DNA from 2 places in the Clostridium sp. MF28 genome. Region 2 is predicted to be linked to the other one. Evidence: riboswitches for the same ligand, from Rfam matches in the RefSeq annotation. Region 2 holds a riboswitch; the other holds the start of a gene.
What was found. Region 2 has a riboswitch for thiamine pyrophosphate ahead of thiT (energy-coupled thiamine transporter ThiT). Riboswitches for the same ligand answer to the same signal wherever they lie in the genome.
Positions count from the first base shown of each region.

Region 1: linked by a shared signal. The riboswitch ahead of thiW (energy coupling factor transporter S component ThiW) and the one ahead of thiT (energy-coupled thiamine transporter ThiT) in region 2 are both predicted to bind thiamine pyrophosphate.

Region 1 covers NZ_CP014331.1:2,469,498-2,475,533, reverse strand. Annotated here, with positions in the region: gene AXY43_RS10840 (sensor histidine kinase) at 1-54, shown strand, start outside; gene AXY43_RS10835 (FAD:protein FMN transferase) at 339-1,343, shown strand; gene AXY43_RS10830 (4Fe-4S binding protein) at 1,772-3,016, shown strand; TPP riboswitch at 3,082-3,192, shown strand; gene thiW (energy coupling factor transporter S component ThiW) at 3,382-3,921, shown strand; gene thiD (bifunctional hydroxymethylpyrimidine kinase/phosphomethylpyrimidine kinase) at 3,952-4,758, shown strand; gene thiC (phosphomethylpyrimidine synthase ThiC) at 4,829-6,036, shown strand, end outside.
Region 2 covers NZ_CP014331.1:3,424,567-3,430,602, forward strand. Annotated here, with positions in the region: gene AXY43_RS14750 (hypothetical protein) at 1-479, shown strand, start outside; gene AXY43_RS14755 (Mrp/NBP35 family ATP-binding protein) at 498-1,337, shown strand; gene AXY43_RS14760 (ferredoxin) at 1,467-1,658, shown strand; gene thiT (energy-coupled thiamine transporter ThiT) at 1,889-2,566, opposite strand; TPP riboswitch at 2,621-2,721, opposite strand; gene AXY43_RS14770 (hypothetical protein) at 2,757-2,963, opposite strand; gene AXY43_RS14775 (DegV family protein) at 3,126-3,974, opposite strand; gene AXY43_RS14780 (anaerobic ribonucleoside triphosphate reductase) at 4,435-6,036, shown strand, end outside.

The sequences.
Region 1 (6,036 bases), 960 kb from region 2:
TTCTCAATATATTTAAAATTAGAAAATAAGGCAGATGAATTTGATATTTTTTGATTGTGCCCAAATAAGAAAAGATGTTACAAAATAGATTTATTATATTATTTTGTAACATCTTTTTTAGTATATATCGTTATTCTATTGATTAAAATATCAACGCATCTTTAGTTTAAGATATCGCTAAGAAAATCTGGGTGAGTAGTCTTAAATAGTTCTCAGCAAATTCTAAGCTTTAACTAAGGATACATTAAGACTTTTTTGTTATAATTCCAACAATGAGGAAATTTATATATTTTAGATAGGTGGGGATTATTATAAGTACAGTAAGTATTTTTATATTAATGATTGTGATAATAATAGTTATTTTATTTTTTATATTTGTGACTGGTAAAATTGAAAAACATGAAGCAACTAGGAGCAGTTATGCTCTTGGAACTTTGATCAACTTAAGAGCAAATGGAAATAAAGCTAAAATGGCAATAGATAAAGCGCTAGAAAGGTTAAACCAAATTGATGATAGAATGTCAGCTTTCAAAGAAAGTAGTGATATATCAAAAATAAATTTTAATGCAGGAAATAAGGGAAAGAAAGTAAATAATGATACTTATTTTGTAGTTAAAAAAGCCATAGAATACAGTAAAGTTTTAGAAGGTACTTTTGATCCTACAATAAGGCCATTAGTAAAGTTATGGAGCATAGGTACAAAAGAAGAAAAAGTTCCAGAAAAATCTCAAATAGAGAAAACAGTAAAACTTGTAAATTACAATGATGTTATTTTTGATGACAAAAATAATTCAATAATGCTAAAACATGATAAGCAAGCTTTAGATGTCGGAGGTATTGCAAAAGGATTTGCAGCTGATGAAGTAAGAGATATTTTTTATCAGTATAATATTAAAAGTGCATTAATTGATTTAGGTGGAAACATTTTTGCTCTTGGAAGTAAGGAAGACGGTTCAGCTTGGAAAGTTGGAATTCAAAACCCATTTAAGCCTAGGGGAGAATTTATAGGAATATTAAGCGTAAAAAATAAATCAATAGTAACCTCAGGCAATTATGAAAGATATTTTATAAAAGATGGAAAGAGATTTCATCATATAATTGACCCTAAAACAGGATACCCATCTGAAAGCAAAATTATAAGTGCAACTATTATATCAGATAATTCAATTGAAGGAGATGGCTTATCAACTGGTGTTTATATAATTGGTATTGATAAAGCTATGAAGATTATAGAAACTATAGAGGGCATTGACGCTATATTTATTACAGAAGATAAGAAAATATATAAAACATCAGGTATTGATGAAAGTATTTTTACATTAACAGATAGTGAATTTTTTTAGCCATTGTGTCTGGAGCTAAATATAGAGGTAAGGGCATAATTGAGGAAATAAGAAAGCTTTAAATCAAGCAAAATGATAAGAAGAGATAATACCGATTGAAACAAACCTCGTTAAGTTGGAATATAACTTATTAGCAGGGATAAATTCAATTTGTACTATCTTTTTTTAGTTAGATTTTTCGTACAATTTAGCCTTTTCCTTAATTCTAAAATGTTTTAATTGCCATTTCTCAGCGAATTCTCAGCTTAGATTAAGGGCACATTAAGGTTCTATTGCTATAATTCACTTAATTAAAGAAATTGCAATAGCAGATAATGAAGTGAAAATAATATTTCTATTGGAAATTAATTGGAAAAATATGATTGATGATAATTAACATAAAAAATTATTATTGCTAAATATAGAGAGTTAGAAAAGGGGAAAGAAACATGGCAAGTAAAATAAAAAAATCGCAGATTATAAGGCATATTATACAATTGATTGCATTTATTCTGTTACCAGGTCTTTATTCAATGACATTCAGTGAAGTAAAAACTGTATATCAAATGATTATCAATGGTAATGTTAACTTTTTGGAAGCATTACCAAGCTTAATAGAATTTATAGCTATTATGCTTTTGACTATAGTATTAGGAAGATGGTTCTGCGGTTGGATATGTGCATTTGGTGCATATAATGACTTAATATATTTTATATCAAAAAAAATATTCAAAATAAAGTTTAGAGTAGATGAAAAAGTTGATTCTATACTTAAGTATTTCAAATATTTAGTATTACTTTTTATAATAGCTATTTCATGGACTATAGGAAGCAGTATACTGGAAAGCACAAGCCCTTGGGATGTATTTGGTCAAATAACTGATGTATCTACTATTTTTTCGAATTTACTTGTTGGATTGATATTTTTAATATTAATCACAATAGGATCAGCGTTTATTGAGAGGTTTTTCTGCAGATATCTATGCCCTTTAGGTGCAATATTCTCTATTATTTCTAAGATTGGAATAGTTAAGATTAATAAGCCAAAAGCTGATTGTGGTAAATGTAGAGCCTGCACAATGAATTGTTCAATGGGGTTACCGCTCTATAAGGTAAATTGTGTCAAAGGTGGAGATTGTATAAATTGCTTAAAATGTACTGAAGTATGTTACAGAAATAATGCTAATGTAAATGTACTTGGAAGAGATTTAGATGCTAAGTTAACAGGATCAGTAGCTATGGCTACATTTTTAGGTATATATGGATTCACTAACTTCGCCGGCAATGCAGTAACTAAATCTGGAATTGCAGCTAAGAGTAATGCAGTTTCAAGCAATTTAAATTCACAAACAGAATCTGCACCAGAAAGTTCAAAATTAAATCATGAAACTACAAGTTCAAATACAGTTCAAAATAATGCAAGTGAATATAAAGATGGGACATACACAGGAAGTGGAACAGGATATAGAGGAGGAACAACTAAGATTTCTGTAACTGTGTCTGATGGAAAAATATCAAGTATACAAGCTATATCCAATCAAGATACTCCAAAGTTTTATCAAAGAGCAGAGGGTACTATAATTAAGAGTATAATTTCAAAACAATCAACATCAGTGGATACTGTATCTGGAGCAACTTATAGTTCGAAGGGTATCATGAGTGCGGTAACAAATGCTTTGAATGAAGCAAAATAATAAAATATACTTGACGTTTGAAACTTAATGGTATAACCTTTAAATTGTGAAAGAAAATTTTGTAATTGAATAACTAGGGGAGCTAATATTTTGGCTGAGATTGGAAAGATTGATTTCCTAGACTCTTATAACCTGATTTGGATAATACCAGCGTAGGGAAGTATATTAATATTATTTGTGTAAGTATTGATATGATTTGTGCATGATTTATTGATGTATCCCTTGTGGATACATTTTTTTTATGCAAAATAATTAACTTCTTTTAAGGTTAATCAATTTAAACGTCATTGTAAAGGTGATTTAGTAAATTTATTTCACATTAAAAAGTAAGTTTATTGATTTTATTATTAAAGGAGTGAATTTTAATGAAAGAAAAGAGTAAAGCACAGAAGATGGCGTTAAGTGGCGTGTTAATCGGTATTTCTGTTATTTTTGGAACATTTTCAATACCGATTGGAGCTGCTAAAATATCTCCAATACAACATTTCGTGAATGTAGTTGGAGCAATAACACTTGGGCCAGTATATGCTCTTATGAATGCATTTGTGACATCTCTAATAAGAAATTTTATGGGAACAGGAAGTTTATTGGCCTTTCCAGGAAGCATGGTAGGAGCATTACTTGCAGGAATTCTTTATAAAAAATTTAGAAAGCCAGGTATTGCAGTAATTGGAGAAATAATTGGAACTGGAATATTAGGAGCATTATTAGCTTATCCTATAGCTACAATGGTGTTAGGAAAACAAGTTGCGGTTTTTGTATATGTTGTTCCGTTTATATCAAGTTGCAGTGTTGGAGCGATTATAGCGTACTTTTTTATAAAAGTTCCTGTCATTAAAAAAATACTAGTAGATAATGAGTTTCAAGTAAAGGGAGAAGCAACTAATAACATAGATAAGATTTAAATGAAATATTATAGGTGAAAGGATGAGTTTATGTTTAGAGCATTAACTATTGCAGGATCGGATACTTGTGGAGGAGCAGGAATTCAAGCGGATTTAAAAGCTTTCTCGGCAAATGGAGTATATGGAATGAGCGTTATCACAGCGGTAACGGCTCAAAATACTATGGGGGTTTTTGGAATTCAAGATATAAATCCTGAAATGATTGAATCTCAGATAGATGTTATTTTTGAAGATATAAGAGTAGATGCTATAAAAATAGGAATGGTTTCTAAAATTGAATCTATAAAAGCTATATCAAAATCTTTGAGAAAAGTTGATAAACTACCAGTGATAGTTCTAGATCCAGTTATGATTTCTAAAAGTGGATTTAATCTGTTATCGAAGGATTCAAAAGATACTTTAGTTAAGGAATTATTTCCATTAGCAACATTAATAACTCCTAATTTACCAGAGGCAGAAGAAATTTTAGGGATGAAAATAGAAAACTTAGATGAAATGAAGGAAGCGGCCTTGAAACTTAAAGAACTTGGTCCGAAGGCAGTTTTAGTTAAAGGGGGGCATTTAGAAGGGGAAGCAACAGACTTGTTATATGATGGAAATAACTTTCTTGTTCTAAAGCAAGAAAGAATAAATACTACCCATACTCATGGAACAGGATGTACTTTATCTTCAACTATAGCAGCAAATTTGGCTAAGAATATGACAATAGAGGAAGCGGTTAGAAGTGGTAAAGAATATATAACATGTGCAATCGAACATGGTTTTGAGCTTGGTAAAGGTGTAGGCCCTACTAACCATTTTTACGAGCTATATAAGAAAGCAGGAATGATTGAATAATACTATAGAACTCAAGTTAAATTTTATAACTAATAAATTAAATAATAATGGTATGAGGAGAGGGAAAGAAATGAATTATAAAACACAAATGGAAGCAGCTAAAAAAGGTATAGTTACAAAGGAAATGAAAATAGTAGCGGAAAAAGAAAGAATTTCAGAAGAAAAATTAATGAAACTTGTTGCAGAAGGTAAAGTAGCTATACCGGCTAATATCAACCATAAATCACTTAGCCCTGAGGGGATTGGTGATGGATTAAGAACAAAGATAAATGTAAACTTAGGGATATCAGGAGATTCGGTTGATTATTGCAGAGAGATGGAAAAAGTAAAAATGGCAGTTGATTTTGGTGCAGAAGCAATAATGGATTTAAGTAATTATGGGAAGACTCAAGAGTTCAGGGAAAAGCTTATAGAATATTCTCCAGCTATGATAGGAACAGTTCCTATGTATGATGCAATTGGATACCTTGAAAAAGATCTTTTAGATATAAAAGCTAAAGATTTTCTTGACGTGGTGTTAGCTCATGCTAAAGCTGGGGTTGATTTTGTTACTATTCATGCAGGAATAAATAAAAGAACAGTTTCGATATTTAAAGAAGATAAGAGAAGATTAAATATAGTATCAAGAGGTGGGTCATTGCTATTTGCATGGATGGAGATGACAGGAAATGAGAATCCATTTTATGAATACTATGATGAATTACTTGATATACTAAGAGAATATGATGTAACAATAAGTCTTGGAGATGCTATGAGACCTGGCTGTATTGATGATTCAACAGATGCTGGACAAATTACAGAACTTATAGAGTTAGGATTATTAACAAAAAGAGCTTGGGAAAAAGATGTACAAGTTATGATAGAAGGACCAGGTCATATGGCAATGAATGAGATTGCAGCTAATATGCAAATTGAAAAAAGATTATGCCATGGGGCACCTTTCTATGTACTAGGCCCTCTTGTTACAGATATTGCACCTGGGTATGATCATATAACTTCAGCCATTGGTGGCGCTATTGCAGCAACACATGGAGCCAATTTCCTTTGCTATGTAACACCAGCTGAGCATTTAAGACTTCCTGATTTATCTGATGTTAGAGAAGGAATTATTGCATCGAAAATTGCAGCTCATGCAGCAGACATTGCTAATGGACTTCCAGGGGCTAGAGATAGAGATAATGCAATGGCAGATGCTCGTCAAAAACTTGATTGGGAAGAGATGTTCAAGATTGCTATTGATGGGAAAAAGGCTAGAGAATATTTTGAAAGTGTACCACC
Region 2 (6,036 bases):
GAAACTTTTATGATGACGATAAGGCATTTTCAGTACCTAAAAATTTAGAGAATACAATAATGCAAAATCTTTCATTCATAAGAAAGCCAAGAGACTTTAATTATATATATTATCAATCAATATTAAAAGTTATTGATAAGAAAAAAGATAGCTTATCCAACGGAAATAAAGCTGGAGTGAACATATCTGGAGATACAGATTGTTTGAAATACATATTTTCTGTGGATTTAGAAGATTTTAAGAAAAGTTTGAATAAAACTTTACCTAGTGTTGATTTAGTAAACAATAATTATGAAGATTTTGATACAATAATTAAAGTAAAAAATAGAGGATATAATAGTACTGTTTTCAAAACACTAATAACAGTAGATAATAAAAAGGATAATTCCTTTGAAAGTTACTATGTAACGGCAGAATATAATTATAAAGACTGGGATATTAAAATAAGTGAGCCTAATAAGGTCCCACAAGATTGGTAAGTAAAGGAGCATATATAAATGAGTTGTGAAAGTTGTAAAAGTAAAGACACATGTCAATCTAAAGGAACAGGATGTAGTGAAGAAAGTTTAAAGTTAACATCCAGATATGGAAATATTAAAAATGTTATAGGTATTATAAGTGGAAAAGGTGGAGTTGGTAAATCAACTGTAACTGGAATGATGGCAAGTATGTTATCTAAGAAGGGATATAAAGTAGGAGTGTTGGATGCAGATATTACAGGTCCATCTATGCCTAGATTTTTTGGGGTTAACAATAAAAGGGCTAAAATAATTCCATTAGAAAATGATATGGTAAAATTTGAGCCAGTGGAAACAGAAAGCGGGATAAAAATAATCTCCATGAATCTTTTAACAGCGGTAGAAGATGAACCTGTAATCTGGAGAGGACCTGTAATTACAGGGGTGTTAAAGCAGATGTTTGTAGAAACTAATTGGGAAGAGCTTGACTATTTACTTATAGATATGCCACCAGGTACAGGAGATATTGCTTTAACTGTAATGCAGGAATTCCCTATTGATGAAATTGTAATAGTTTCTACACCACAAGATATGGTGTCCATGATAGTCAAGAAAGTTGTTATTATGGCCCAAAAGATAGGGGTGAAGATTAAGGGCGTAGTAGAGAACATGGCATATATAAACTGTCCAGATTGTGATAAAAAGATACGAGTATTTAGCAGAAAGTCATCAGAAGAAAATGCGGAGTATCTTGGAATTCCTTTAATAGGAGAGTTACCAATTAATATTGAACTTACAGAAGCATTGGAGCAAGGAAAAGCAGAGGAATACGTTAAGGAGAATCCGCTATATTCACTAATATTTGAAGGATTGTATTAAAAGAAAACTTCTTTTCCTTATACTATACTTATTTCATCATTTTAAATTATATTATTAAATATACATAACTTAATATTTCTTGGGAAATAATAAGCTTGTAATTTGATATTAGAGGAGATGAAGTAAACCATGAAACCAAAAGTAGATAAAGATACTTGTATAGCTTGCGGATTATGTCCATCTATATGTCCAGAGTGCTTTGACATGCAAGATGATGGAAAAGCAGGAGCTATAGTTGATGAAGTTCCAGAAGGTTGTGTAGATGAGGCAAAAGAAGCAGAAGAAAGCTGTCCAGTAAATGCAATTGAAATAGAAGAATAAAATTTGATTGCAAAATACGACTAAAACGTCTAAAATAAATAATTTATAAATCATAGTTATTTATTATTTGATCAAAAATAGGATTAATTTTGTTTTATAAAACAAAATTAATCCTATTTTTATTCTATATATTTTGTATTAATAAGCTTAAAATGCTGATAAGTGAAATGTTTAGTTACTTCGCATAGATTGGAAACTTAATTGTATATATAAATTGTTTTATATGATAGTTAGTTTGAAATAGTATTTACTGATGATGCATGAAAAATTCTTTCTATAGGAAGAACGGATAAAATTACTAAGCATATGATTCCTTCTATTCCAATCATCGGACCATTAACAAGTAAAGAATAAACTACTGGAGACATCCCTTCTGGGGCAAATGACCCGAAGAAAACTATACCAGAAATAAGATGACATAAAAATCTGACCAGTATTGCAATACTCACTCCAACTAATCTTCTTTGTTTGAAGAATCCGGCAAGACCTAATGCTGTAAAGGGCAATGGATAATCAAATAAAACTTGAACCGGATGTAGTATATATGGATCCAGTATTAGGGTTATTACACCATAAAGAAATCCTGTTAAACATCCAACTTCAGGACCGTATATGAATGCTATAAGCAATACTGGTATCATGCTGCCTAAAGTTATGCTACCACCTTGAGGAAAATGATATAATCTTAGCATTTTTAATATGGTGGCTAACGCTAATGCTATACCAATTCTAGCAATTAGTTCTGGCGTGAATTTTATCTTTTTTGCCTTAGCTAATGCTATAAGTAGTAAAATACATCCTAATAAAGTTATAATTGACATTGGACTTGCAAGAATATCTTGAATATTTTGGGAGAAATTCTGGAAAAGTTTAGAAAATTGTTCGATCCAATCATTAAAAATTGACATAAAAAAACCTCCTTAATTGTGCTCGGAGATTATCAACCAAATAAATAGTTTAAAGTTTTTAAGAGGTTGCATTCCCTACGCTAGAATTAACTAGATCAGGTTTTAAGGGTTTATGAATATCAAATCTCAGCCTCTCGGCTCCCCTAGCACATTATAAATATATTACACTTATACTATTTTATACCTATTATTATAGATAGTCAATTACATTGTATGTGTTAAATTTGTTATTATTACTTAAATTGGAATGTGAATTTGAACTAGACGCAATCAAATTTATAGAGTGATGTGGGATTGTGCTATTTGGCAATTTATTTGATGAAATGGTGAATATATCATCATTTCTATTAACAATAGTAGCATCTTTGTATGTTGAATCTAATATAAAACCTTTCATAATAACAAAACAGTCCTTTCAGTAAAGATTTCTTTGTTATTATTATTTACAAGTAGAAAAGTAAGTATACTTGTAAAATATTAAAGAGCTAAATAAAAAAATATGAATTTTAATATCTAGCTCTTTAATTATGAATGAATAGTTAACATATATATTTTTCGCTTAATCTAATCTTTCAACTATAAATCCAACAAGGCCAGGTCCGGTATGAACGCCAAGAGCAGGGCCTATTGATCCTCCTAAAGTACATTCAATTAGATTAGGAATATCTTTTATAGAATCATAAAGCATTTTAGATTTTTCAGGTGCATTCCCGTCTAAAACCCAAACTTTACATTTATGATTTTCTAGATAATTTGTTAATATATTTGTTAATTTAGATATACACTGTTTTATGCCTCTTATCTTACAAACCGTATGGTATATGCCGTCATCGCCAACAGTAATAATAGGCTTTAGATTGAGCACGCCCGCTATAGTTCCGGCAACTTTACCAACTCGTCCTCCCTTTATTAAGTATTCTAATGTATCTATTGTAAAAAACACATCAATCTTATCTCTAAATGAAGGTAAAGTTATCACTATTTCATCAAAGGATTTTTCTTGCTTTATTAGGTTTAGAGTTTCAATGACCATAGCTCCTTCTGACATGGTTAAAGTCATAGAATCAAATACAAAAGTTTTCACTTCAGGGACATTTTCAGATGCAAGTCTTGCAGAGTTATAAGCGCCAGAAAGGCCACTTGATATTGTTATAATAATTGCATGTGTATATCCTTCGTTTTTTACTTGCTCTAAAGCAAATGTAAAATCATCAACACCAGGTAAGGAAGTTTTGGGTATCTCCTTAGGTAAATATTCATATAGGGCCTTTGGCGTTATATCTATTCCATCAATATACTCTTTATCAGAGAATATAATTTTAAACGGGACTATTTTAATATTATTTTCTATTACGAAATTTGTATTCAAATCAGAAGCACTATCAGTTATTAATGCTATTTTATCCATCTTAATTCCTCCTAGAAATATATAGTCTTAGTTTAATTATAACACTATTTGTAAAAAATACATTTCTTATATATTACTTAAAGAAATAATTTATATTATATTTTTAGATAATAAACTATGTTTTTAATAAAACTTTTTGGTTCGCACAAGATGATAATTTACAGTAAATTTTAATCAATTTAACTTTTTAGAACACATATAATAATAATTTTCTTATAGTTTGTTATGAAAAAATACTATAAATCATAGTAAATTACAACAATAAAGATTATCTACAATAAGTCAAACATAAAAAAGTCGTAAAAATTGAATAAATCGAAAGATAATAGGATATAAATTGAGATAATTAAAATCTAGTGGTTTAAAAATAAAAAATTAGAAGTGTTGCTAATGAATACCTAATACAGTATAATAGTACGGTAGTAAAAATACTATATATTGTGCCATGGAGGGAATAATAATGCTATATGTTGTGAAACGCGATGGAAGAGAAGTTGAATTTAATTCAGATAAGATAGCTCAAGCAATTAAAGGATCAGCTAGTGAAATCGGTTTAAATTTAAAAGAAAGTCAAGTTCTAGATACTGTACATAAGGTGATTACTTATATAGAAGAAGAGTATAAGAAGACTATAACTGTAGAACAAATACAAAATTTTGTAGAGAAAGCATTAAGAAATGAGGGACACAAAGATATAGCAGTCGCTTATTCAGCATACAGACGTGAAAGAACTAAAGTCAGAGATATAAAATCAGATTTAATGAGGGCTATAAGACAAATTGGAGTTGAAACTGATAGAGATAATGCAAATGTAGGAAATAATTTCAGTTCTAAGTTATTAAGAATAGCATCTGAATCAAATAAGTGGAATACACTAGCTACTATGCCAAAGAATTTGGCAAAGGCTCATGAGAATGGTGATTTATATTATCATGACTTAGATAGCTATAATTTAACTGTAAACTGCTTGCATATACCAACAAAAGAGATATTAGAGAATGGATTTAATACTGGATATGGAACAATTAATGCTCCTAAGAGAATTGAAACTGCTGCTGAATTATCATGTATATTATTGCAATCAACTCAAAATGATATGTTTGGTGGTCAATCTCATCCGGATTTTGATAATGACATGGGTATATTTGTAGAGCCAACTAGAGAAGAAATTAGAGAAGAATTATTGGAACTAGGTGTATCAGAAGAAAAGTTAGAAGCTATGGTAGAAAAGAAAGTAAGAAAAAAGGTACAACAAGCAATGCAAGGTGTAGTTTATAATCTTAATACAATGCATTCTAGAGCGGGATCTCAAGTACCATTTAGTTCAATTAATATTGGTTTACCTACAAGCTCAGATGCAGCATTAGTATGTGAAGTTTTTCTTTTAGAATATGAAAAAGGATTAGGTAAAGGTGAACAACCAATTTTTCCTAACATAATTTTTAGAGTTAAGTCAGGTGTTAATAGGGAAGAGAATGATGAATATTTTTATTTATACAAACTAGCATGTAGAGTAGCTGCAAAGAGAATGAATCCAACTTTTATGAATATTGATGCAGATTTTAATAAGGAATATTACGATAAAGGTTATGTTCCAGCTACAATGGGATGTAGAACTTATCTTATGAAAAATGTAAATGGTGAGCCTGGTTGTAAGGGAAGAGGGAATATAGCACCAACAACTCTTAATCTTCCAAGAATAGGGTTGCAAGCTAAAAATGATATAAATAAGTTTTTCAGTATATTAGATGCAAGATTAGAATTAGCAAAAGATTCTTTAATGCATAGATATGAGATTTTGAAAAATCTAAAAGTTAAGGATTTACCTTTTGTTGCAGGTCAAGGACTTATGAAGGGTTCAGAAGGCTTAAAACCTGATGATTCTATAGAACCAATATTAAAGCAAGGAACTTGGGGAATAGGATTCATAGGTGTTGCAGAAGCATTATTAGCTTTGGTTGGGAAGCATCATGGTGAAGATGAAGAAGCAAGAAAATTAGGAATAAAGATTGTTGAACATATAAGACAATATTGCGATAGGCTTACAGAGGAATATAAACTA